One region of the Occallatibacter sp. FHG110214_02 genome, then DNA from elsewhere that is predicted to be linked to it. Evidence: riboswitches for the same ligand, from Rfam matches in the RefSeq annotation. Region 1 holds a riboswitch; the other holds the start of a gene.
What was found. A riboswitch is a leader RNA that binds a small molecule or an ion and turns the genes downstream of it on or off. The one in region 1 is predicted to bind cobalamin.
Positions count from the first base shown of each region.

Region 1 (14,301 bases):
CAGAACAAGAAGCGGATTGCAAAACGGCATGACCCACAGATCCAGCGCTCCGAAAAGTACAAGCACTTCTGGAAGAGCAAGAGTAGGAAAGGTAAGGACAGGCACGCAGCCCCACAAAATCGCCCAGCCAATGTAGAACTCAAGAAGCATGCCAAGCAGCGCAGGCGTATCGGGAGAAAAACTCCACCAGTGCGTGACCAGGTTGATGCGTTGCAGAATCAGAAGCGTAGGCAGCGTCCACAGAATGCCGAGCAGGCACGCTGCAAAGATGCGTTTGCGGCGTGGGCGTGTGGCAACCGCAATGACTGCCACAACAAGCGGAAAGTAAAGTACGCCAACGCGAATCCAAAGAGTATCTTGCATGGGTACTACCTCTGCGGCGTAGCATTCGCGGCAATGAGATATTTGGCTGCTTCGCGCACGGCCACATGTTCCCACGGAGCGAAATACCAGAATGGATCGAGTTGGCGGTCAAAAGTGATGCGCCAGGTGACAGCGGTATGCTGTGCATCCACGGAACGCCACCTCACGTCAGAGCTTTTCCAGCAGATCCACTGCGTAAGCTTGCTGGAGTCGCTAACGGTATCAAAGCGCACATGGCCGGGTTCCGAGACGGTGACGCGCATAACGAGATCGCCGGGAGGGTCACCCTCTGCACCCGTAAAGTGAATGACATGCACCGTATTGATGCCCAGGCCCGAGCCATGTGCCTCAAGTGGACGAGGGAAACCGATGCGCAGAAAGCGCGGCAGCGGCGTATGAATCGCCGGATTCTGTGCAAGCGTAATCTGAACTTCATCAGCAGATGCGTTGACAACCTGCGTGACTTCGACAGACTGCGCGCGGCTGGGTGTAAGCTGCGGCACCACTCCTTCCAGCGAGAGCGGCAGAAGCAACACAACGCAACTCAAGGTTGAGGCTCCCTTTTCATGTGCGAGATCGATGATGGCTCCAATGAGCAGTCCAACACCGAGAAACAACGGTGACGCAAAGAGAATGCAGAGATAGCCTTCCCCCACAAGCGGAGCGATGATAAGAAGCGCAAGCGTAATGCCGCGCAGGATGCTTCCTTTCGCGGATTCCGGACGTGGCGCAAGGACAAGGAGCAGCGCCAGTATGCCGGGAATCCCGATGAACATGAGTGAAGTGTGGCCAAGACCGGCGTGCATGATGAGGCGGTATGCCAACGTTCCAACAAAAAATGCTGTAACGAGAAACGCGCCTGCAATCCAGCGCGTTCCGCTTTGGGCGTTGAATGGCTCCGGCTCAAGCTGGTTGAAGGCCGGCACGCGGTCTTCAGGGTTCTGCTGTGAGTTCATCTCTTGTGCTGACATTACGCCTCCTTGAAGGGATAGGCTTAGTTCAACGTTGGGATTAGCTGCGCATCACGCAAAAGCGACAGCAGCTTGGTACGGACGGGGCGAAGCACAGGCAGCTTAACGAGCGTGAGCATTTTCAGCGTGAAGTCAATGGAGCCATCCGCCAGCAAGCGTGTGCGTTTTTGCCCGGCAGAGTCGTCATAGAGAAACATCACCAGCAAGCCCATTTGCAGCGCCCACAGTGCCAGAGGCAGAGTTTGTTCCAGGTCTTTCGGGAGCTTTTCCCTTTCAAGAGCCTGCGCGAAAATCGCCATGGCGCGTCGGCGCATTTCACTGGTTTGCGGCCCGAGGCACGAAAGCGGATGTGTGGGCTCTCCGGTGTAGCGAAAGATGATGCCGAGCAGCTTGCGGTCGTTCTGCGCCAGGTCAAACTTGGAATGCATTGCGGCCAGGAGGCGCTTCTTTACATTCGCGGTTTCTGCAAATGTCTCCGCGCAGAGCTGTTCCTGCGCAAACTGAACAGCTTCGTAATAAGCCTGGATGATGGCCTCTTTGCTGTCGAAATAGTAGTAGGCCGCTCCCTTGGCAACTCCGGCATGCGCGGCGATCTGCTGCATTGTAGTTGCATCAAAGCCATTCTCACGAAATAGCTCAAGCGCAACTCGGAAGATTGTTTCGCGAGTGAGTTCGCCTTTAGTGGTGGACGGATCAATTTTGACCATGGTCAAATTCTGTTTCCACCGCGCTGGGGTGTCAAGAAGAAAATTGACTATGGTCAAAAATAATTAAATTGTACCGTTCTGAAAGAAATGCGCTAGTGAGCGTCGATTTCAATCTTCTTCAGCGTAGGCGGGCGCTTGAGCATAAGAATCAGCGGCAGGAGAATAAGGATGACGACTCCTAAAGCACGGAACTGATCCATGTAAGAAAGCAGCGTGGCCTGCTGCTGCATCTGCGAGTAGAGCTGAGCAAGGGCGCGGTAATGCGTGTCGTGCGAGTTGCCGGGACGCGATGCTGCTCCGGCAACAAACTGCTGAACCCAAGGAGATGTCCCATCGGTATGCTGCCCGAGAACCTGCTGATAAAGTTGGGCCTTGCGCTGCAGAAGTGTACTGCTGACAGCAATGCCAATGCTCCCGCCTTCATTGCGCACAAGAGCGTAGATACCGGCAGCCTGCGAGCTTTGTTCTTTGGGCAGAAAGCGAAACATGATGGTACTGATGGGAACCGTGGTGAGCCCAACGCCAAGAACCTGCAGGATGCGCGGGAGGATCATATCGATCTCTGCAGACTGCAGATTCATAGAGCCCATCCACCAGAGCGAAATGGCGATCAGCGTGAGCCCGGTGAAGATGAATCCGCGCGGATCAAGCCCCTTGCCGAGCAGGTAGCCGACAATCGGCACAGCCATCATGGTAAAGACGCCGGCGGGCGAAAGCGCAAAACCCGCAGTGGTGGCGTCGTAATTCATCATCTGCTGCATGTAGAGCGGCAGCAGATATGTGGTTGCATAAAGCACCGAGTACAGGCACAGAACAAGGATGCAGCAGGTACGGAAATTACGTTCTTTGAGCAGATGCAGATTGATGATGGGTCTGGCGTGGTTCCACTCCCACACAATAAGCCCAAGCAGCGAGACTGCGGCGATGATGACGAAGCTGACGATGAAATTCGAGCCGAGCCAGTCGAGTTCTTGGCCCTTATCGAGCACAATTTCAAGTGTCGCAAGGCCAAGCGATACGAGCGAAAGGCCAACGTAGTCAATGTGCAGGTTCCGGCGATTAGCCGCAAACTGTTGCTTCATGTAGGTCGGATCTTCCAGCACCATGCGAGCAAGGAAGAAACAGGCAATGCCGACCGGAATGTTGATGTAGAAGATCCAGCGCCAGGAATAGTTGTCGGTAATCCAGCCACCGAGCGTGGGGCCAAGCACAGGTGCAACAAGAATGGCAATGGTGTAGAGCGCCATGGCCATGCCACGCTTGTGCGGCGGAAAAGCATCGGCAAGAATAGCTTGCACGGACGGCTGCAGACCGCCGCCTGAGAGTCCCTGTAGAACGCGGAAGAGAATCAGCGTGCCGAGTGAAGGTGCGATCCCGCAGAAGGCAGAGAAGATGGTGAAGAAAAGGACCGAGGTAAGGAAGAAGTTCTTGCGGCCAACAACGCTGGAGATCCACCCGCTGATGGGGAGAATGATGGCGTTGGCAACAAGGTAGCTGGTGAGCACCCAGGAACCTTCGTCCTGCGAGGCCGAAAGCGATCCGGCAATGTGGGGCAGGGCAACGTTGGCAATGGAAGTGTCGAGCACCTCCATGAAGGTGCCGATTGTGACGACAATCGCCACAATCCATGGGCTGAAGACCTTCCGGGCAGGCTCGGGATAAGGCATAGGCAGTGCGTGCACAGGCATAGCTGCGGGCGCTTCGTGCTCGGCGATTTCCTGTTCTTTAATCATGGGGAAGCTTAACTGTACTCATCAGTTCAGTGAATTGAACGTATGAGTCAATGAATTGGACGCCGTACACTGGGGCAAGGATTCAGGAAGTCGATGGCAAAGACGGCAACCAAAACGGCGGAAGAGCGAAAAAGGCAGATTGTTACGGAGTTTCGCCGAGGGGAGATTCTCGAGGCGGCAGCGAAGGTCTTTGGCGACAAGGGCTTTGAGGGCACGCGGATGGATGACATCGCCGCGGAGGCAGGGCTTGCGAAGGCGACGGTCTATGCCTACTTTAACTCCAAGGACGAGATTTACGAGGCAACGGTAGGGCAGGCGCTGGCGGAGATTTCCGCGCTGACGGAAGAGCAGATTGCCCTGGCGAAGGATTTTGTAGGACGTTTGCGGGCATTTGTTGCGGTTCGATTGAGTTATTGGCGAGAGAAGCAGTCGTTTTACCGTGTGATTTCAAGCGTGAATCGCGAGATGCTCGACCGTAAACGGAGCCTGAAATGGCGCAAGCCCGCGGTGGATTATCTCGTTTCGTTATTTATGGAAGCCGCGGAGCGGAAAGAAATTCCGCAGCAGAATTTTGAAGTGGCGGCGTGGGCGCTGATGGATATGATTCGAGGGATTCACGAGCGCAGGATTGCGCGGACAGAAGATTCCCCCGAAGAAGAGATTGAGCAGTTGACGGCGTTTATGCTGCGGGCGCTGGGAGCGACGCGCGGGATGCAGAAAGCCTGACCTAGTCCTTTATTTTCACGCGCAGTGGTTATGCGGTGGAGCGGTTGTGAATTTTTGCCAGCCGCAATCCCCGTACAGAATTGAAAACGAAAATGCGCTCAGCGGAAAGAAACTCTTCTCGCGTGATTGTTGCCACTTCGATTTCAGGATGTGTTGCCAGCAGATGCTGCCGATAGACGCCGGGCAGCAAACCACATTCAAGCGGCGGCGTTATCAACTTTCCATTCTTCTCAATCATCACGTTATGAATGGCGCATTCGGTCACATGGCCTTGTGTGCTGAAGAAGAGCGCATCATCACAACCCGCAACCTGTGCTTGCGCAAGAGCTTCATCAAATAAGACACGCCGCGTTGTTTTGTGTCGTAGAAAAACATCTGATGAATCGACCTGTATGGGAGAGAGCAGTAGAAGGGCCGACTCTCTGGATGGAGTCAGAGGAGTGCTGGTGATAGAGACAGTGCCAGAGCGCGACAACAGCAGACGAACGCGATGATGGGTTCCTTGCGGAAATGTTTTCGCCAACTGATATAGCTGCTGGCGGATATTTTGTGAGTCACAGGCGAAATCAAAATAGGTAGCGGAATTTTGTAGACGTTGAAGGTGGAGATTGAGCAGTGTGAAGTCATCTGTCCATGCTATGGTTTCAATCAACTCAAACCGCGGTGATGTGTGCGTGAGGAACTTCGACTTCAATAGGCATTCTTCGTACTCAGCCTGCGGGTCGGAGTCATGCGTAATGCCTGAGCCTACGCGCAGCCTGGCCTCTCCCTTTTGAAGCGTCACCGTGCGTATAGCGACACTGAAGACCGCGTCCCCATTGGGTGAAAAGAAACCAATGGCTCCGCAGGCAATCTCGCGTGGCCCGTTTTCAAGCTCACGAATAACCTGCATGGTACGTACTTTGGGCGCGCCAGTGATGGAGCCGCATGGAAAAAGACTGCGGAAAATTTCGTAATAACTCGTTTGCGGCTTGAGCTCACCGCGAATAGTTGAGGTCATCTGCAGCAGTTGCTGATAACGCTCAATGGTGAATAAATCCGTGACTTCAACGCTGCCGGTTTTGCAGATGCGCCCTAGGTCATTGCGCATGAGATCGACAATCATCACATTTTCCGCGCGATTCTTCTCATCTGCCGCGAGCCATGCGGACATACGCGCATCTTCCTCAAGATCGCGACCTCGGGGAGCCGTGCCCTTCATCGGGCGTACGGTGATTTGGTCTTGCTGCTTACGAAAGAAAAGCTCCGGTGAGGCTGAGAGTATATGTGCTTGGCCAGTGTGAATAAGCGCTCCATAAGCAACCGGCTGGTTCTCCATAATCTTTGCAAACAACTCCGCAGCGCCTTTGCTGTAACGCATGCGCATCTTCATGGTGAAGTTGGCTTGGTAGAAATCTCCGACTTCGATGAACTGACGAACCTGCTGAACATGGTCGCGGTATTCAGACGGGGAGATGCCTAAGGAGATTGCAGAAGGTTCTTCGGCGTCTTCGTCACAAGGTTCGGAAGCAGCGGGTAAAGATGCACTCTCTTTGCGAATAAGCGGGGCGTGATAGACACCAAACCATGCCAGAGGAAAATCACTCGCATATGCAAGCGCCGCGACCTGTCCGAGAGCGGCGGGCTCAAAATGATATCCAGCTTCGTAGCTCAAAAAGCCTGCTACATAATAGCCATCCTGCAGCGCCTTCTCGATGGATGCGAAGAGAGCAGGGATTTCATCGAGATTGTTGGCAGAGAGAATTTGCAGCGCATCGGTGAAAAGAAAGCTGCTCTGGTTTTCAATATCGGTGCGTGCTGTTTGTAACAGCACGCAGCCGTAATGCTCTGCTGCATACGTCGGCCAGTCTTCGAGTGGATATTGCATCGGTTCTTTCACGGGAATGAGTGCCACTTCTCATTGCAACACATGGGGGTATGAAGATGTTTGCCCTTGCCTTCTCTCCAAGCCCGTGCAGTAGACTACACGTGTGCAGGTCAAATCGCCCACGGGCGGTTTGTTAAACGGGAAGCTGGTGAGAATCCGGCGCTGTCCCGCAGCGGTGATGGGAACGAAATGTTGCACGGCGCAAGCCAACGCACTGTCTCCTGAGAGATGGGAAGCGGCAACAGAGTAGGCAGCCCAAAGTCCGAATACCGGCCTGCCACCACCACCATGGAAGCGCAGTGCGCTGACCGTGGGTGCGCTGAGGATACCGCTCTCGTGGATTGGAGCCGGTGGCCATAGCTGTTTCTGCGCTTTCACGCGACGCGGAGCATGCCTGCGCATGGGTGGTTCTTTCACGCATCAAGGAGAGAACCAAAATGCTTGCAGATACGGCATCGAATATCCCCAAACTTAAAACCGCAAATTTAGGATTTCCTCGCATGGGAGGCCAGCGCGAGCTGAAGTTTGCGCTGGAAGGTTATTGGTCAGGCAAACATACGGAGGCAGAACTGCTGGAGATTGCGAAGAACCTTCGTGCCAGGCACTGGAAGCTGCAAAAGGACGCGGGAATCGACTTCATTCCTTCAAATGATTTCTCACTATATGACCAGGTGCTCGATATGCTTGTTCTGCTTGGCGCAACGCCGGAGCGTTTCGGTACAGGCAAGGTTACGCTGGAGCGCTACTTTGCCATGGCCCGCAGCAGCCACGAGCAGACGGCGATGGAGATGACGAAGTGGTTCGATACAAACTACCACTATCTTGTGCCGGAGTGGAGCGACGGCATTTCATTTGCAGTGGATACCACCAAGCTGTTGAACGAGATTCATGAGGCGCGCCTGCTGGGCATTGAGACGCGGCCTGTGTTGATCGGTCCGGTCACGTTGCTTCTGCTAGGCAAAGCGGTGGATGGTTTTGGCGCATTCTCGCTCGCGGACAAGCTGATTGCTGCATACAAGACAATTCTCGCGCAACTTGCGCAGGAAAAGATCTGGTGGGTGCAGATTGATGAGCCAATTCTTGCAACAGATCTTTCCACTGAGGCAGTGGACTTCTTCCGTAAGGTATATGGCGAGCTACGATCCGTTCCAATCAAAATCATGCTGACCACGTATTTTGGTCGGCTGGCAGAAAATCTTTCTCTTGCAGTGGACGCAAACACAACTGGTCTGCATATTGATGTTGTGCGCGCGCCACAGCAACTTGAACAGGTGCTTGCGGTTCTAAAACCGCACCAGGTTCTGAGCGTGGGATGCGTGGAAGGGCGCAACATCTGGCTAACGAACTTCGCGGAGGCGTCTGTGTTGCTGTCTCGCGCAGTGGGTGTGCTTGGAGCAGGGCGGGTTATAGTGGCGCCGTCATGCTCGCTGCTGCATGTGCCGCATGATTTGCGGAGCGAGACGAAGTTGTCCGCGCATCTCAAAAGCTGGCTGCGTTTTGCCGAAGAAAAGCTGAATGAAGTTGTTGCTCTGGCCAAGGGAGACGTTGAAGCAGCGCAGCAGAATGCTGCCGCGATTGCAGACCGTGCGTCTGCTGAGTCCTCGACCAACCCGGCGGTACGTGCGCAACTTAATGCACTGAAGGAGAGCGATTTTGCGCGGGAGTCAGCGTATAGCGAGCGCACCGTAGTGCAGCGCGAGGCGCTTGGTCTACCGCTGTTTCCGACGACAACGATTGGCTCTTTTCCGCAGACGGCAGAGGTGCGTAAGCATCGTGCTGCTTACAAGCGAGGACACGAAACGCTCGAAAAATATGATGCGTTTTTACGCGAAGAGACGGAAAGCTGCATTCGCCGGCAGGAGAAGATTGGGCTCGATGTTCTCGTGCACGGCGAGTTCGAGCGCAACGACATGGTCGAGTATTTCGCAGAGTTTCTTGAAGGCTTCGCATTCACAGAGAATGGCTGGGTGCAGAGCTACGGCTCACGTTGCGTAAAGCCGCCGATTGTCTTTGGCGATGTTTCGCGGCCTGAGCCGATGACAGTGAAATGGAGCAAGTATGCGCGTTCACTAACCACGCGTCCGCTAAAGGGCATGCTGACTGGGCCAATCACCATTCTGCAGTGGTCGTTTGCGCGCAATGATATTTCGCGCCAACTCACGTCGTGGCAGATCGCGCTGGCTTTGCGTGAAGAAGTGAAAGACCTGGAGGCCGCGGGAATCAACATCATTCAAGTAGATGAGCCTGCACTGCGCGAGGGGCTGCCGCTGCGGCGTGCGGACTGGGATACCTATCTCAACTGGGCTGTGAAGGCCTTCCGCCTCGCAACTACAGGCGTGCGCAACCAGACACAGATTCACACGCACATGTGCTACTGCGAGTTTGAAGACATTTTGCCGTCAATTGCCGCGCTCGATGCCGATGTAATTTCAATGGAGTCGGCACGCTCGCGTATGGAACTGTTGGATGCCTTCCGCGCACATGGCTATCCAAACGAGATTGGGCCCGGCGTGTATGACATTCACTCTCCGCGTGTGCCAGATGCGGAGGAGATGTATGCGCTACTGCAACTGGCCAGGCAGGTGCTTAAGCCGGAACAGCTTTGGGTGAATCCAGACTGTGGATTGAAGACGCGTGGATGGGCGGAGACGGAGTCTGCACTGAGCAATATGTGTGCAGCGGCGTTGCGGCTCCGCATGGAAGTGTACGCATAAGCAAATGAGGCAGCCCGGCGCGACGGGCTGTCTCATTCTATTCATGCTCAACAAGGGAATATCCTCTGCCGGAGAGCGTTCATCCGCTGTCTACAGAATAGTGCGTTGCAGGAAATCGTTGGTGAACTTTCCTTCAGGATCGTAAGTATGCACAAGCTTGCGGAAGTCGTTTGCACGCGGATATCTATGTTCCAGTTGTTCCTTTGAAACGGAGAAAACCTTCGCCCAGTGCGGCCTTGGGTTGAAGGGCGCAAGCTTCTCTTCTATCTGTGGCGTCAGCTCGTGCACGGCATCTGCTTCGGGCTTCCAGGTAAAGTGAATTGCCAGCGATGAGCGCTCATAGGCCATGCTTAACCACAGGTCATCCGCTGCTATAGCGCGGAGCTCGGTGACAAGCAGATGCGGCGTGATGCGGTCGCGCAGTGTTTCCACAGCACGAATAGCTTGGTAACCCTCATCGAGTGGAACGAAATATTCCGTCTGGATCTCATGCCCGACAGACGGCGTGAAAGCGAGCTTGAAGTGAGGCAGGCGCTCATACCACGGCCCAGATATACCGCCCTGCTCCGTGCAGGGAGTCGCATCAGCATCCCTGCCCACAGGATGCAGCTTTTTATCGGCAAGCGTTGCACCATGGAAAGTAGCAGGCATAGGTGCTTTAGCTCCATGCGCCACGCGATGCTTCATCCACACCTGGTCAGCCTTGTTGCCTTGCCAATGAGTGAAAAGAGACACGCTATAAGCGGCCCCCATAATTTCAGCCAGGTGCGATTCGAGCGTGTCAAAGGAAAGATTTTCGTAGATGACCTGCGCTACTTCAAAGCTGGGCTGCACATCAACGGTGAGATGCGTGATTACGCCGAGCGCTCCTAGCGCAACAACCACGCCGGGAAAGGTCGCAGGATCGTGTGCGCGGGAGAGCTTGCGCGGCTTTCCATCAGCGGCGACAAATTCAACCTCGCGAATAGCCGTCGAGATGTTTCCGTTATGAACACCAGAGCCGTGCGTCGCAGTGGAGATGCAGCCTGCGAGCGAGATATGCGGCAGTGAAGGAAGATTGTGCAGCGCCCAGCCTTGCATGTCGATAGCGATGGCCAGATCACCAAGCCGAATCCCCGCGCCAGCCCGCACGGAATGCGTTGCGGCGTCTACCTCGACTGTCTTGAGGCCCAGCATGGAAATCTGGGCGGAGTTGGAGTCTGCGATGTCATTAAAGGAATGCCGTGTACCAAGAGCGCGCAGCTTGGCAGTCGTGCTGATGTCCTTTACCACTGCGGCGGAGTCCTCAGGCTGAAAGACGTGATCCGTGTGGTAGTGAAAAGTGCCGCTCCAGTTTTCTCGCGGAACGTTCGTCGTTTGTCCGTGCATGCGGTTTTGCTCCAGTGCCGAGACGGCTGCAGCTGCCGTGCCGAGGCGCAGAAACTCCCTGCGGTCAAGCGAAGCGCGGTCTTCGCGCATTGCTTCTATGTCATTCAAATTCAACGTATCGCGCATCTTACTCATAGGGAAGTTGCCAGCCCTTTCTTTGTGCACAGTTGTCCAATATGCTCGATTGCTGATGCGATGCGCAAGCCTTAAGGGAGGCGTGTCCCCGTTAAAAACGCTTTCGTGGTATCCTTAAGGTACGCTCAGTTGTTGGTTGTGAGCCGTTCTTGCCTCATCCGCTAGATCGCCCTCTACATAAATTCCCCGACCCCTCAGCGTAATGGTCCATTGAAGTCAAGGTTTCACCCTCTAAGGTGATTGACCGGACCAGGCTGCCACGCATCAGCGTGGTGCAGTCGAAGACGCTACGTGTGGCAAATCCTGAATCGGTTTGTGTGGATTTTTCGGGTAGGTTTCCGGATACGGGTTTTTCTGCATATCAAATTTGAAAGTCTTCCGCGCTGTTGCGGAAGCGATGCGACTGCGTTCGCCTAGGCAAGCCATGGATGATTCCAGAAACAATTCTGGAGGATGGTTTTGCGGGCTGGAATGCACGATAGGAACACATTGAAACTTTTTACCGAACTTGAGCTTTCAAAAACTATGCAGCGGCAGCTTGCCGATGCGAAATTCATTAACCCCACGCCGATTCAGGCGATGGCGATTCCTCCCGCGCTGGAAGGCCGCGACGTGCTGGCAACGGCACAGACCGGCACCGGCAAGACGCTCAGCTTTTTGATCCCCGTGATTGAGCGCCTGGCGGAGAGCCCGAAGGAAACCAAGGCTCTGGTCATGTTGCCCACGCGTGAGCTGGCAATGCAGTTGATGGAGAACTGGAACAAGCTGACGCGCAATCCACGCGGAGCCGCGCTGGTGTGCGGTGGTCTTGCGGAAGGCCCGCAACTGGCTGCAATCCGCAAGGGAGCCCGCCTGATTGTTGCCACCCCCGGTCGTCTCGAGGATTATCTCCAGCGCAACCTGGTAAAGCTCGACGGCGTGAAGATGATGGTGCTGGACGAAGTGGACCGCATGCTGGACATGGGCTTCAAGCCGGCCATCAAGCGGATTGCAGCCGTGCTGCCTGAAGACCGGCAGACGCTGTGCTATTCGGCCACGCTGAGCCCCGCGATTCGCGAGGTGACGAATCTTTATCTCAACAACCCGGTGCGCGTGGAGATTGCTTCCGAGCTGAAGCCTTCGCCGAACGTGAAGCTGCAGAGCTTCGAGGTTCCGACGGACAAGAAGCAGGAGCTCTTGGAGCACTTGCTCGACCAGCACGACGGCAGCTTTATGGTCTTCGTGCGCACCAAGCATGGCGCGGATCGCGTCGCACGCCGCTTGTCCAAGGCCGGTTTCACGGCAGCCCCCATTCACGGAGACCGCTCGCAGTCGCAACGCAGCTCCGCTCTCCGCGGATTTGCCGAAGGCCGTCATCGCGTTCTGGTGGCTACGGACGTGGTTGCTCGCGGCATTGACGTGGCCAACGTGGCGCACGTGGTCAACTACGACATTCCGCGCGAAGTGGAAGACTTCGTGCATCGCGTAGGCCGCACGGGCCGCGCTTCAAGCCATGGCGTAGCTTCCACCTTTGCTGCTCCGGACGAAGTGCGAGCGTTGAAGAAGATTGAGCGCGCTCTGTCGGTTACTCCGAAGAAGTACCGCGTAAGCGCAAACAACGCATCGATGCAGCAGGTTGCTTAATTTCCATTGAGTGGTTCTTCACGGCCTCCTTACATTGTAAGGAGGCCGTTTTATTTGGCGTGTATTTGTTCCAGCAGCCGATATTTATTCCGGTAAGATTGAGGAACGAATTTCATTGCTGCAAGTCCAACAGACAATCTCATACATAAAAGGATGAGCGAAGAGAAATTGCCCACCAGCCAACGCGCCCCCGGCATGCGTAAGCTTCGTCTGCTGTCCCTGCTTGCCGCCACCTACTTCATGGTGTCGGGCGGGCCGTATGACATTGAGGACATCATCGGCTACGGCGGCTATGGCCGCGCTCTTCTTCTGCTCTTTCTCCTTCCCTTTTTCTGGAGCTTCCCAACTGCCCTGATGCTGGGAGAACTCGCCTCCGCCGTGCCGGCAGAAGGCGGTTTCTACGCATGGGTGCGTCGTGCAATGGGCCCATTCTGGGGCTTTCAGGAAGCGTGGCTTTCGCTCGCTTCGTCAGTCTTCGACATGGCAATTTACCCCACCACATTTGTGCTCTACCTCGGTCGGCTCGCGCCATCGCTGACCACAGGGCATCGCGGCCTGCTGCTTGAGCTTGCGGTTGTGGCAGCGGCAGTCACCTGGAACCTATGCGGAGCCGCAGCCGTGGGCGAGGGTTCGGTAAAGCTGTGGCTCATCTCCATCTCGCCGTACATCGTAATGGTGGGCCTTGCCGTCTATGTAGGATTTCTCGGCAAGCAGGGACTATTCGGCGGCCATGCGTCGATGGCGCATCCCGCAAACGCGGATTTTTCAACCGCGGTGCTGGTGGCAATGTGGAACTACATGGGTTGGGACAACGCAACCACTGTCGCCAACGAGGTGGATAACCCACAGCGCAACTATCCGCGCATGGTGCTAACGGCAGTTGTGCTCATCATGATTACCTACGCCATTCCGATTGCGGCAGTCGCATGGGCAGGAATCCCATCCTCCAACTTTTCCACCGGCGCATGGGTAGATGCGGCTCGCACGCTGGGCGGCCCAGCGCTGGCAACGGCTGTGGTTCTAGCAGGTGTCGTCGATGACTTCGGCACCTTCAGCAATCTCACCATGTCCTATACACGCTTGCCTCACGCACTGGCTGAAGACGGTTTTCTTCCAAAAGCATTCACGCGCAGGCTGCGGAACGGCTCGCCGTGGGTAGCAGTGCTTGCCTGCGGTCTGTGTTGGGCGCTCGCGCTCGGCTTCACCTTTGAGCGGCTGATAACTGTGGACCTGGTGTTATGGGGCCTGTCGATGATTCTCGAATTCCTCGCTCTCGTCATCCTTCGCCGCAAAGAGCCTCTGCTGCCGCGCCCATTCCGCATCCCCGGCCCGGACTGGGTGCCGATTGTTCTCGGCATCGGCCCCGTAGCGCTTACCATCTACGCGCTCTATGTCTCGCGAACCGAAACAGTCGCAGGAGTCTCCGCCTTCGCATTTGCCATGACAATTGCACTGCTTGGCTTGCCAATTTATTTCCTCGCAAAAATCTCGCAGCGCAAGCGAATGCCAGGCAGCAGCGCAAATGCGTTCCCCGGCAATCTGGACGCATAAGACTGCGTTTTTATATATCCTCTGCAGGCAATGCCTCATCAGCCGCCTGTATCGCCCGCTTCGCCAGCTCACGAAATGTCTCCCGCAGTTCTGGCGGACTGTGAATAACAATCTTGCGGCCCAGCGTAAGCAGCATCGCGGCAAACATGTCGAGATGATCGCGCCCACAACGAATGCGCGTGCCGCTTCCTTCCGCTTCCGTAGCCACGCGCCACGGTGTAGAAAAGTGTTGCCCAGCTTCTTCAATCGGCATGTCAATCCAGATATCAATCTGATAATCCGATTGAATAAACGGCATGCTCTTCTGCATGTGGCTGCGCGCGTCAAAGGTGGCAGGTCGCTGAAACCCAACAGCCGTAACTTCAAGGTCAGAGATGCGGTCCAGCCGAAAAGTCCGCAACGCCTTGCGCGTCAGGCAATGGCCAATTAGATACCACCGCCCGTCCGTATGCATCACGGCATAGGGCTCAATGTGCCTGCGCGTAACAGCACCGCTGTGTGCTTGATACCCAAAGCGAATCCGCTTGCTGGTCCGGATAGCGG
Region 1 is NZ_JBZYWK010000006.1:76,576-90,876, reverse strand. Features, by position in the region: gene AC5S3R_RS07580 (methyltransferase family protein) at 1-363, opposite strand, end outside; gene AC5S3R_RS07575 (SRPBCC family protein) at 369-1,334, opposite strand; gene AC5S3R_RS07570 (TetR/AcrR family transcriptional regulator) at 1,358-2,041, opposite strand; gene AC5S3R_RS07565 (DHA2 family efflux MFS transporter permease subunit) at 2,134-3,774, opposite strand; gene AC5S3R_RS07560 (TetR/AcrR family transcriptional regulator) at 3,868-4,500, shown strand; gene pabB (aminodeoxychorismate synthase component I) at 4,529-6,394, opposite strand; cobalamin riboswitch at 6,458-6,659, shown strand; gene metE (5-methyltetrahydropteroyltriglutamate--homocysteine S-methyltransferase) at 6,805-9,081, shown strand; gene AC5S3R_RS07545 (D-arabinono-1,4-lactone oxidase) at 9,172-10,584, opposite strand; gene AC5S3R_RS07540 (DEAD/DEAH box helicase) at 11,074-12,207, shown strand; gene AC5S3R_RS07535 (APC family permease) at 12,361-13,758, shown strand; gene AC5S3R_RS07530 (helix-turn-helix transcriptional regulator) at 13,769-14,301, opposite strand, start outside.

Region 2 (8,854 bases), on a different contig from region 1:
TTTCCTCCTTATTTTGGACGTAACTGGAACGCTTTGCTGGACCTGACTCAAGATCTTTCCTGGGCGAGGGCTGAAGGATATATTTTGTTCATCTCTAACGGAGACAATCTGCCATCTCTGCCTTTTGAAGGCTTTTTTTCACTTGTAGAAGTTGTGGAAGCAACAGTGCGGAGTTGGAGGGATGAGCGCGGAGAGTTCGGCGAACGAACTCGACCAGTTCCATTCCACGCATTTTTTTCCGGCAGTGAAGCCCTGAAAGAGTCCCTACTGAGGGTACTCAAAGAGCCTCTCTGTGAACATATGGGAGAGTTGTTCATAAATATTCATCAAGCGCCGGTTCAACTCAGAAAGACAGCAGCTTATCAGGAGGCGGAGAACCTTGTAGCCGCTGGAGCAGATACCGAAATGGTTTTATCGTTCTTGCGCGAACACGGCATGGATGAACGCGACTCGATGTATGCAATCGCTGGTCTCATGGGAACAACTGTTACGGAAGCAAAGTCCGTGATCTACAACTGTCAAACATGGTCGGAAGTCCGCGAACGCGACGAACAACGTCGCAGAGTAGCCAGGGACGCCATCAGGAACCTTGGCTGGGAGGACAAATAGCAAGGCCGCCTTCGGGCGGCCTTTTTGCGTCTGCGCCTCCCTCAGCTTCTGGTTACTCGCCGAGTTCCCGGACGGTGCTTCGCACCGGGTTTAGGTAGTGACACACCACCCATCGAGATGACCTGCCCCCAAAATCCGCATAAACCCGAGTACGATTTTCGTATTCAGGATGGAGCAGTATCCATTCCGCTCGATGCAACAGGCTTGTTGACACGCCGTACTACGCCTGTCACTACCCCCCAAATGACGTCTCCTTTATCGAGTCGGAGAATATGATTTCGGAACTCCGGATTGTTTGACTCTGGTTCGAGGGAGAGGGCTCCATTTCTGCCACGCAGACGTTTGACCGTGTGCCCCTGGCTCGCAATAATGGCAACGACAACATCTCCTTCAACAGCCTGCAAGCGCCGGTCGACCAGCACACTGTCGCCATCGAAGATGCCGGCTCGATCCATTGAGTTCCCCGAAACAGCATAGAGGAATGTCGATTCCGGGTCCTGTACCATCAGCGCGTTGAGGTCGCAAGGTTCTTCCGCGCGCTCGTCCCTAGGGATTGTTGTACCCGGTAGCTTCAGAACAAAACCCCGAGGACCGCCGCTGCGGGTGTCTTTTGCCAGGCGCCGCGCCGGAATGCGTGGTATGTGGGCGTACTCATTTAGCTGAGCCTTTGTCGAGTCCACCAGTGAGGTTGGGACGCGTATAACACTGGTCGACTCGCCATGATAACGACCTGATCCGCGCGGCCGACCGGCTCCGGCACGCTTTCCACCGTGTTTAGACATACGCCGCCACCGGATGCTGTGCCCCTCGTTGCAGGTGTAGGGAGTGGTTAAAGGCGTTCTCGACACTGCGGGAAATCATTGTGCACCACCACTTGGACCTGATTTCCGAATCGCAACACTGAGCCCTGGGCTGATGTTCAAACGGTCCAAAGTGGGGTTCCCGTTTATCTTGATCAACTCAACCCCTGCTGCGGTGGCCAAATGTTTTGTTTGCCGAATCAGGTATTTCTTTACCATTTGATATATGTTACATTATTCAAGATTGCAAATCTCGCGACATAAGGAGAAAAATGCAACAGAGTGGGGGCCATTCAAAAACACGTAGCCCGGCATCGGTGCTTCCACATCCGAGTGCCATCGCCCAAGCCTGGGCCCTTGAGCGCACCAAAAGAATGCGGGCCGCACGCGCCATGCGGGTCGAACTGAAACTGACCCTGACAGCGCGCGATTTCTCGAAGTCCCGTTCTGAGGCTGTGCTTCAACAAATCGAACGTTGGTGCCTGAAACCGTGCCGCGCTAGGCGTCTTTTTAAGGGCGATTCTCGCTATTCGCTCACGCTGGACACCAAATCCGGCCAGTCCATTGATGTCTCGGCGCACACTCTGCTGGGACGCTTGCGCACTATCGCTGAGGAGCGCGACTGCGATCTCGATGCGGTGATCCGTCACCGTTCTACCGGCAAATTGTTCTGGATCTGACGACAGTTGGTACCGCGCTTTGGCCACGATCGAAGAAACTGCATATCCGCGGCTGCAACCTGAACCCCGGCCGCGAGAGTTGAGCGATCATTACACCGCAAGCGAGGGCGAGGTGGCATGGGCCAAGAAGAATGCCGCGACGCCAATTAAACGTATTGCGCTGATGATCTTGCTCAAATGCTCGCAGCGTCTCGGCTATTTTCCCCTTCTGCAAGAAGTACCGAGGCCGTATCTTGATCACATTGCACATTCCTACGGATTAGCCAGAACGCTGACGCGTAGTGAAATCAAAGGACTCGACTCTGGACGAACTCGCCAGGCAAACATCAACCTGGCTCGCAAGAGAATGAGAATCCGTCCCCTCGATGACAGATGTTGGCTGATCGAACACGCTGAGAATGCGGCGCAGACAATGCATCAGATCCCGGATATTATCAACGTCCTTCTGGAAGAACTCGTGCATCATAGCTACGAGTTGCCCGGATTTACGACTCTCGACCGGGTGGCCGTGAGTGCTCGCGTGAAAGTCGAGGAACAGCACTATGATGCAGTAATCAAGTCTTTGTCGACCGATGTTCGCGCACGAATCGACGACCTCTTCAAGTCCTACAGCGAATCAGCCACGACAGCTTGGCATTCCTTGAAACAGGAACCTGCCAAACCGACAAATGCAGCCGTTCGTCAATACTTAGACCACGTTCGGCTACTGCAAACATTGTCAGCAGGCTTGCCGTCTGTGGAAGCAATTCCAGTGGGTAAGCTAAAGCATTACCGTGCCTTTGCGCGCGCGCTAAATGCCGCTGAGATGGCTGCGCTTAAACCTAACAAGCGTTACGCGCTTGCCGTAATCTTTATTCGATCATGTCACGCCCGAGCACTAGATAACGCTGCAGATTTGTTTATTCGCATATACGACAAAATGCACAGCGCCGCCTATCGCCGACTCACGGAGTACCAACAGGAACATACAGAAATCGTTGATACGTTGGTTCAGCGCTTTCACGAGGCTTTGCTGGCCTTCCAGGTGGAGGGAGATGCAAAACAGCGTATGCGAGCTATTAGCATGACGTTAGGAGACGATGCCAAGAAGCTGATTACTATGTGCGAAGAGCATCTGGCGTTCGCGAACAAGAATTATTTGCCATTTCTGGAGATGAGCTATAAAGGGACACGATCGCTATTGTTCAATTGTCTGGAGATCATTAAGCCTAAATCAGCCAGTGACAGCAGGCCACTGGAAAGGCTGATCAGCGCTCTCCAGTGGTTAAAGACCTCCCGCGGCGAGTTTATTTCACTTGGAGAAATCGGAATTGACGGAAGAACCGATCTGAGCTGGTTGAGTGGACAGTGGCGGAAGTTGGTCTTCATATCGCCGTCCGAAGAGTTGGCCTTCGGCGAGGTGCATCGGCGAAGCCTCGAATTGGCGATTCACCAGCACATTCGTGACGAACTACGCGTTGGCAACTTGTTTATTGAGCGTAGCGAAAAGTATGACGACTACCGCGAGCAGCTCGTAGATCTTGAGACTTTCGAGAGAGAAGTGATCGAATATGGCGAGGTCACAGGTATAGAAGTAGATCCATCGGCTCTAGTGAACAAACTGCGTGAGGAACTGGCTCGGCGCTCGTCGGATGTCGATCGCGGCTTCAAGGACAACGCCCATGCCGCAATTGTTGATGGGCGCTTGTCGCTGCGGCGTATGGAAAAGACGCAGGAACCGCTGGAGGCCGAGAAACTTGATTTGATGATTCGCGAGCGGATGATGCCCATCAGTATTCTGGACGTGTTGATTGACGTTGAACGGTGGCTTAAGCTACATCGACATTTCCGGCACCTATCCGGCAGGGAAAGCAGGATCGGAGATCTGCCACAGCGCTTCGTCACGACGCTCTTCTGTTACGGTTGCAATCTTGGGGCCGTACAAACGAGCCGCTCGATCAAGGACGTCAATCGGAAACAGATAGGCTGGCTGAATCTTAAATATGTAACCGAAGAGGCTTTGGAAAAGGCGATTGTTCAGGTCACGAATATTTATGCGAAGTATAAACTGCCGGGCTACTGGGGTGGAGGCAAAAGTGCATCGGCCGATGGCACGAAATGGGATCTCTATGAACAGAACATGATGTCCGAATATCACATCCGCTACGGCGGGTATGGAGGCATCGGCTACTACCATGTTTCAGATAAATATATTGCGTTATTCAGCCGCTTCATCCCATGCGGAGTGTATGAAGGAGTTCACATCCTTGATGGCCTGATCGAGAATGAATCGGACATCCAGCCTGACACACTGCACGGCGACACTCACTCGCAGAACTACGCCGTCTTCGCAATCTCATATCTTCTTGGCATCAAGCTGATGCCAAGAATCAGAGGGGTGCATAAGCTCGATTTCTTCAGGCCTATGGCAGGTACGAAATATCGCAACATCGACGATCTTTTCGCTGGACCTATCCGCTGGAAACTAATTGCGGACCACTACAGGGAAATGCTGCGAGTGGCCGTGTCGATCAAGCTGGGCAAGATTACTGCATCGACAATTCTGCGACGGTTTGGCAACAAAAATCAGAATCAGTTGGCGCAGGCCTTCCGGGAACTCGGTAAGGTGATCCGGACACTGTTTTTGCTTGATTACGTCGAAACTGCCGAGCTGAGAAAAATGATTAGCGCCGCGACCAATAAAAGTGAGGCGTTCAACAACTTCATCCAGTGGGTATTCTTCGGAGGAGAGGGAATCATCCAGGAGAACGTGGCACATGAGCAGCGAAAACTAATCAAGTACAGCCACCTGGTCGCCAACATGGTCTGCCTGCACAATGTTCAGGCGATGACAGTGGCAATCCGCCAGTTCCGGGAGGAAGGCGTGGAGATCACGGCTGACATGCTTTCCTTCTTGTCGCCATACCGGACTTGGCACATCAATCGGTTCGGCGACTATGTCTTAGACTTCGATCGACCATCTGACCCAATGAAACCAGATCTTTCGGTTCTTACTTAGAATCAATATCTTAACCTGCTTTCTGTAATTTTTCGTACGAATCATTGCCAAGCCTCGAATCCTCACCGAATGGCCCGCAGCCTGAGAGACTGACGCAAAGCGCAGCATTGCCCGGATTCGCCGAAACCACCGCAAGGATATGATGCCCCTGGTTGCCTACATAGCTAACGGTCAGCACGGCTCCGCGCATAATCTGCCGCTGAATGGAGAGCATGTAATTGCTGATATAAGGCACGCGGTTGTTGTGATCGAAGAACGGGTCAGCAGAGAGCGGCGTAAAGTTCGCCCAGTTGATAGAAGCATCGGGATTCGACTTCGATACGTTGTGTGGCGGAAAGTCGAACGGGAATCGCTGGCCATTGTTGACTCCAGTTGCAGCCGTAATAAACGGTGTCGCAAACAAGGGCGGAGCAGGGCTCAGGTAGTTGTAGCCGAACGGCGGAACTGCATACATGATGCCCGTCGCGAGGCCAGGAAACTCCGTATAGAAAAGGCCGTAACTTACGCGAATACTGCTCTGGCCACCGGAACCCAGAATTACTTTCCAGAAGCCACTCTCTGGTCTCGGAGTCCAAGCCAGGCCAAGGCGAGGAGCAAAGTTGTGATAGCTCGTGGGTGCAATTGTTTTGGGAATGCCGGGATCGCCAGCCACGACCATGCCCGGAATCGCGCCCGGATATAGCGTGGATTGTGCACCGGGGATATAGGTTTGCAACTGGTTGTACTTTTCCCAAAAGGGCATGATGATGTCCCAGCGCAGACCTGCGTTAATACTCAAATCACCGCGTGCGCGCCAACTGTTCTGCACATACATGCCAAGATAGCGGTTGCGAAGATAGAACGGCTGGCCGGATGACTGCGTAAAGTTGCTTGGGGTGCCAATCAGAAAATCCGCGAAGGCGGAGCCAGTTTCCGTGCCGTCGATATTGAAAGTTCCGTTGAAGGTGGCATTCGGGTGAGTGTTGATCTGGTCGGCATGGAATTGCACACCAAATTTGAGCGTGTGTGCCTGAATCACCCGGGAAAGACCGTCGCCGAGATAGATTGTGTTATTCACTTGCGTCATATTGGTAATGGGGACGCCCATGACGAAGGTAGGGAAGGTGATGTTCTCGATGCCTTCATACTGAGGTGCCTGCACATAGATTCCCGCTCCGCCGCTGTTTCCCGTGGTAAACCCTTGCGACGTCATGCTCACACCAAGCCCGCCTTTCGGCTGGCCAACGATATTCGCATTGCGCAGATAGCCGAAGTGAAATTCATTGACGGTATTCGCGCTGAAGACCTTGGTGTCCCCCATGGAAAATAACTGTGCTCGTCCAATGGTGAGAGCATGGAAGCCCGGAATGCTCGCACCAGCCACCGAGCCCGGATAGGGATTGTCGAGATCGTAGTCGTCAATAAAGTAATAGCCGAACAATTGGCCGAGACGCGTGTTGGCGTCAATACGTGCCGCGCCTTTGTCGTCGCGCACGGTCTGGTCATAGGCAGAAGTAGAAAACTGGCTGGTGCCGGTATTGGGCTTCGGAATGTATTGGAGCAAATTCTTTGCTGGCGCAGACCATGCACTCTGTGGAATTACACCATTGGAAAAGACTTGTGAATAGGCTTCTCCTGCGGAAACTGCATAGCCAAGTTCTTGCGTAAGCAGCGACGCAAGGTATGACCCGCTGACTCTGCCAGTAAGTTGGCTCTGACTTGAAGAGGGGTCAAGGAAATTGCCGCCACGCTGAGCAGTAGTAGGCACCGTTATGTTTCCGGTAGAGATGCCTTGCGTGGTGTGCGTGCCTTGGTAATCGGCAAAGAAAAATATCTTGTCTTTTCTTACTGGGCCTCCTGCCGTTCCACCAAATTGGTTTTGCCGGAAAACAGAGCGTGTGGGATCAAAATATCCACGCGCATCGAGATCAGTGTTGCGCAGAAATTCAAACGCTTCTCCATGAAATTGGCTTGCGCCTGATTTGCTAACAACAGTGACCATCCCGCCGTTGTAGTTGCCGTATTCCGGATCGAAGTTGTTGGTCAGAACGCGGAACTGCTCGATGGAATCAAGGTTAGGAATGATGGAGGTACCACCATTCATGTGCTCCTGCACATCGATTCCGTTGACGAGAAATCCATTGGAGGACTCACGTTGCCCGTTATTGCAAGGTTGCCGGGGTTAAGATCTCCTGAAGGATCGAGGCTTCCAGTAACTCCCGCCATAATGACGGAACTGGGCAAGAGCGTCGAAATAGGTGCAACGCCCGGCTGAATCGCGAGCAGATCCGTATAGCTTCTCCCATTCAAGGGGACCGCAGTCATCTGCGCACCGGAAACAACCTCGCCGAGATGTGTCGCGGTAGTTTCAATCTGCACGGCGGCATCGCTTGTTACTGTCACCGTATCCGCTTGCTCTCCAACAGCAAGAACAAAATCCAGCCGGATGGCTGAATCCGTATCAACGGCAACGTCGATCTCCTTCTGAGGTGCAAATCCATTGGCAGTGATAGTCAGGTCGTAATGTCCTACTGGAAGATCTGGAAAGGAGTAACGCCCCTCCTTGTCCGTGACTGCCTGCCACACTGTCTGCTGCGTGGTGCTTACCAGCTTGAGCGTTGCTCCGACAATCACAGCGCCGCTGGGGTCTGCGACTCCGCCGGAGATGCTTCCACCGCTTGCGGCAAAAACAGGAAGCGCACCCAGTAGAAAAAATGTAAGGAAGAGAAGAGAAGCAACGCTCTTTCGGCTAGCAACATGAAGAGCATTAAGCACTGGATAAAACACAAACACCTCGCAGGCGAGAAAAGGGTAGGCGAGGCTCAAAGATTTGCGAGCGATTGCCTCCGTTTCCACGCGGAGAAAAATCGTAAATTCATCCTGGATAGGTCTCCTGACTCTCAGGTCAAGCTGCAGCTATGCAGCTTGCAGAGCTGCTGCCTTCCCCGGTTTCATCCGAGTGGCGACTTGGAAGCTCCATGTCCTGATTACAGTGGCGGGACCGTGCCGGACTTATACCGGCTTCCCTATTACGCCCTCGCGGGCACCCGGAATATCTGAAACTCACCATAGCACAGCACTACCAAGCCAAAAATTGCTGTAGTACCTGTATGTGGTGATTCAAGACGAACAGGTCCGTTGCTTGCGTCGCTCCCGCTTGCCTACTCTGCTGTGTGCAAAGAGCAGCCGGTACATCGCACGGTCCACTGTCCGCGGCTAAACCTAATATCTGTAAGAGATAGCGGCGCAATGTCGAAGTGCCAGAATGTCTGTGCGGGGATATGCAGAGCGTGAACAATAGCGGCACGAATTACTGCTGGATGAGTAATTGCAACCGTAGAGGTGTGACCCAAATCACCTTGTTCTTTCATCCAGCTTCCAGCCCTGGCTACTAGTTCTTCAATGGACTCGCCGCCATGAGGAGAGGCACTCGCGTCCGTCAACCATGCCAGGATTCCATCCGGCTCTGTTGTCTGCACATCTTCCATGCTTCGGCCCTGCCATCTCCCATAGTAGCAATCGCGCAGTGCGGGAGCGACAACAGCCTGCAATCTCAAGTAGTGTGCTGTTTGCTGTGTGCGCTATTCTGGCGCGAAGTAGATATATTCTGCGCGAGGTAGCACCCAATTGGTTTTGGTAATCCTGGCAATCTCTTCTTCAGCAATGGGCTCATCGAGCGGAAAGGCTGCTCGCCTTTGTGCTTGCGTGGCTGCATGAGCGATCAGGATTAGTTTGGGTACACGGATGATTTCCTTTGCGACGTTTGTGACTCTAGCTCTTGACACGCA
Region 2 is NZ_JBZYWK010000025.1:72,169-81,022, reverse strand. Features, by position in the region: gene AC5S3R_RS17965 (barstar family protein) at 1-609, shown strand, start outside; gene AC5S3R_RS17960 (LexA family protein) at 774-1,391, opposite strand; gene AC5S3R_RS17955 (hypothetical protein) at 1,598-2,089, shown strand; gene AC5S3R_RS17950 (Tn3 family transposase) at 2,109-5,087, shown strand; gene AC5S3R_RS17945 (outer membrane beta-barrel protein) at 5,098-7,170, opposite strand; gene AC5S3R_RS17940 (carboxypeptidase-like regulatory domain-containing protein) at 7,167-7,892, opposite strand; cobalamin riboswitch at 7,933-8,132, opposite strand; partial or broken gene AC5S3R_RS17935 (histidine phosphatase family protein) at 8,228-8,635, opposite strand.
Region 2: it holds a riboswitch for cobalamin, as region 1 does, so the genes downstream of both, AC5S3R_RS17940 (carboxypeptidase-like regulatory domain-containing protein) here and metE (5-methyltetrahydropteroyltriglutamate--homocysteine S-methyltransferase) in region 1, are expected to answer to the same signal.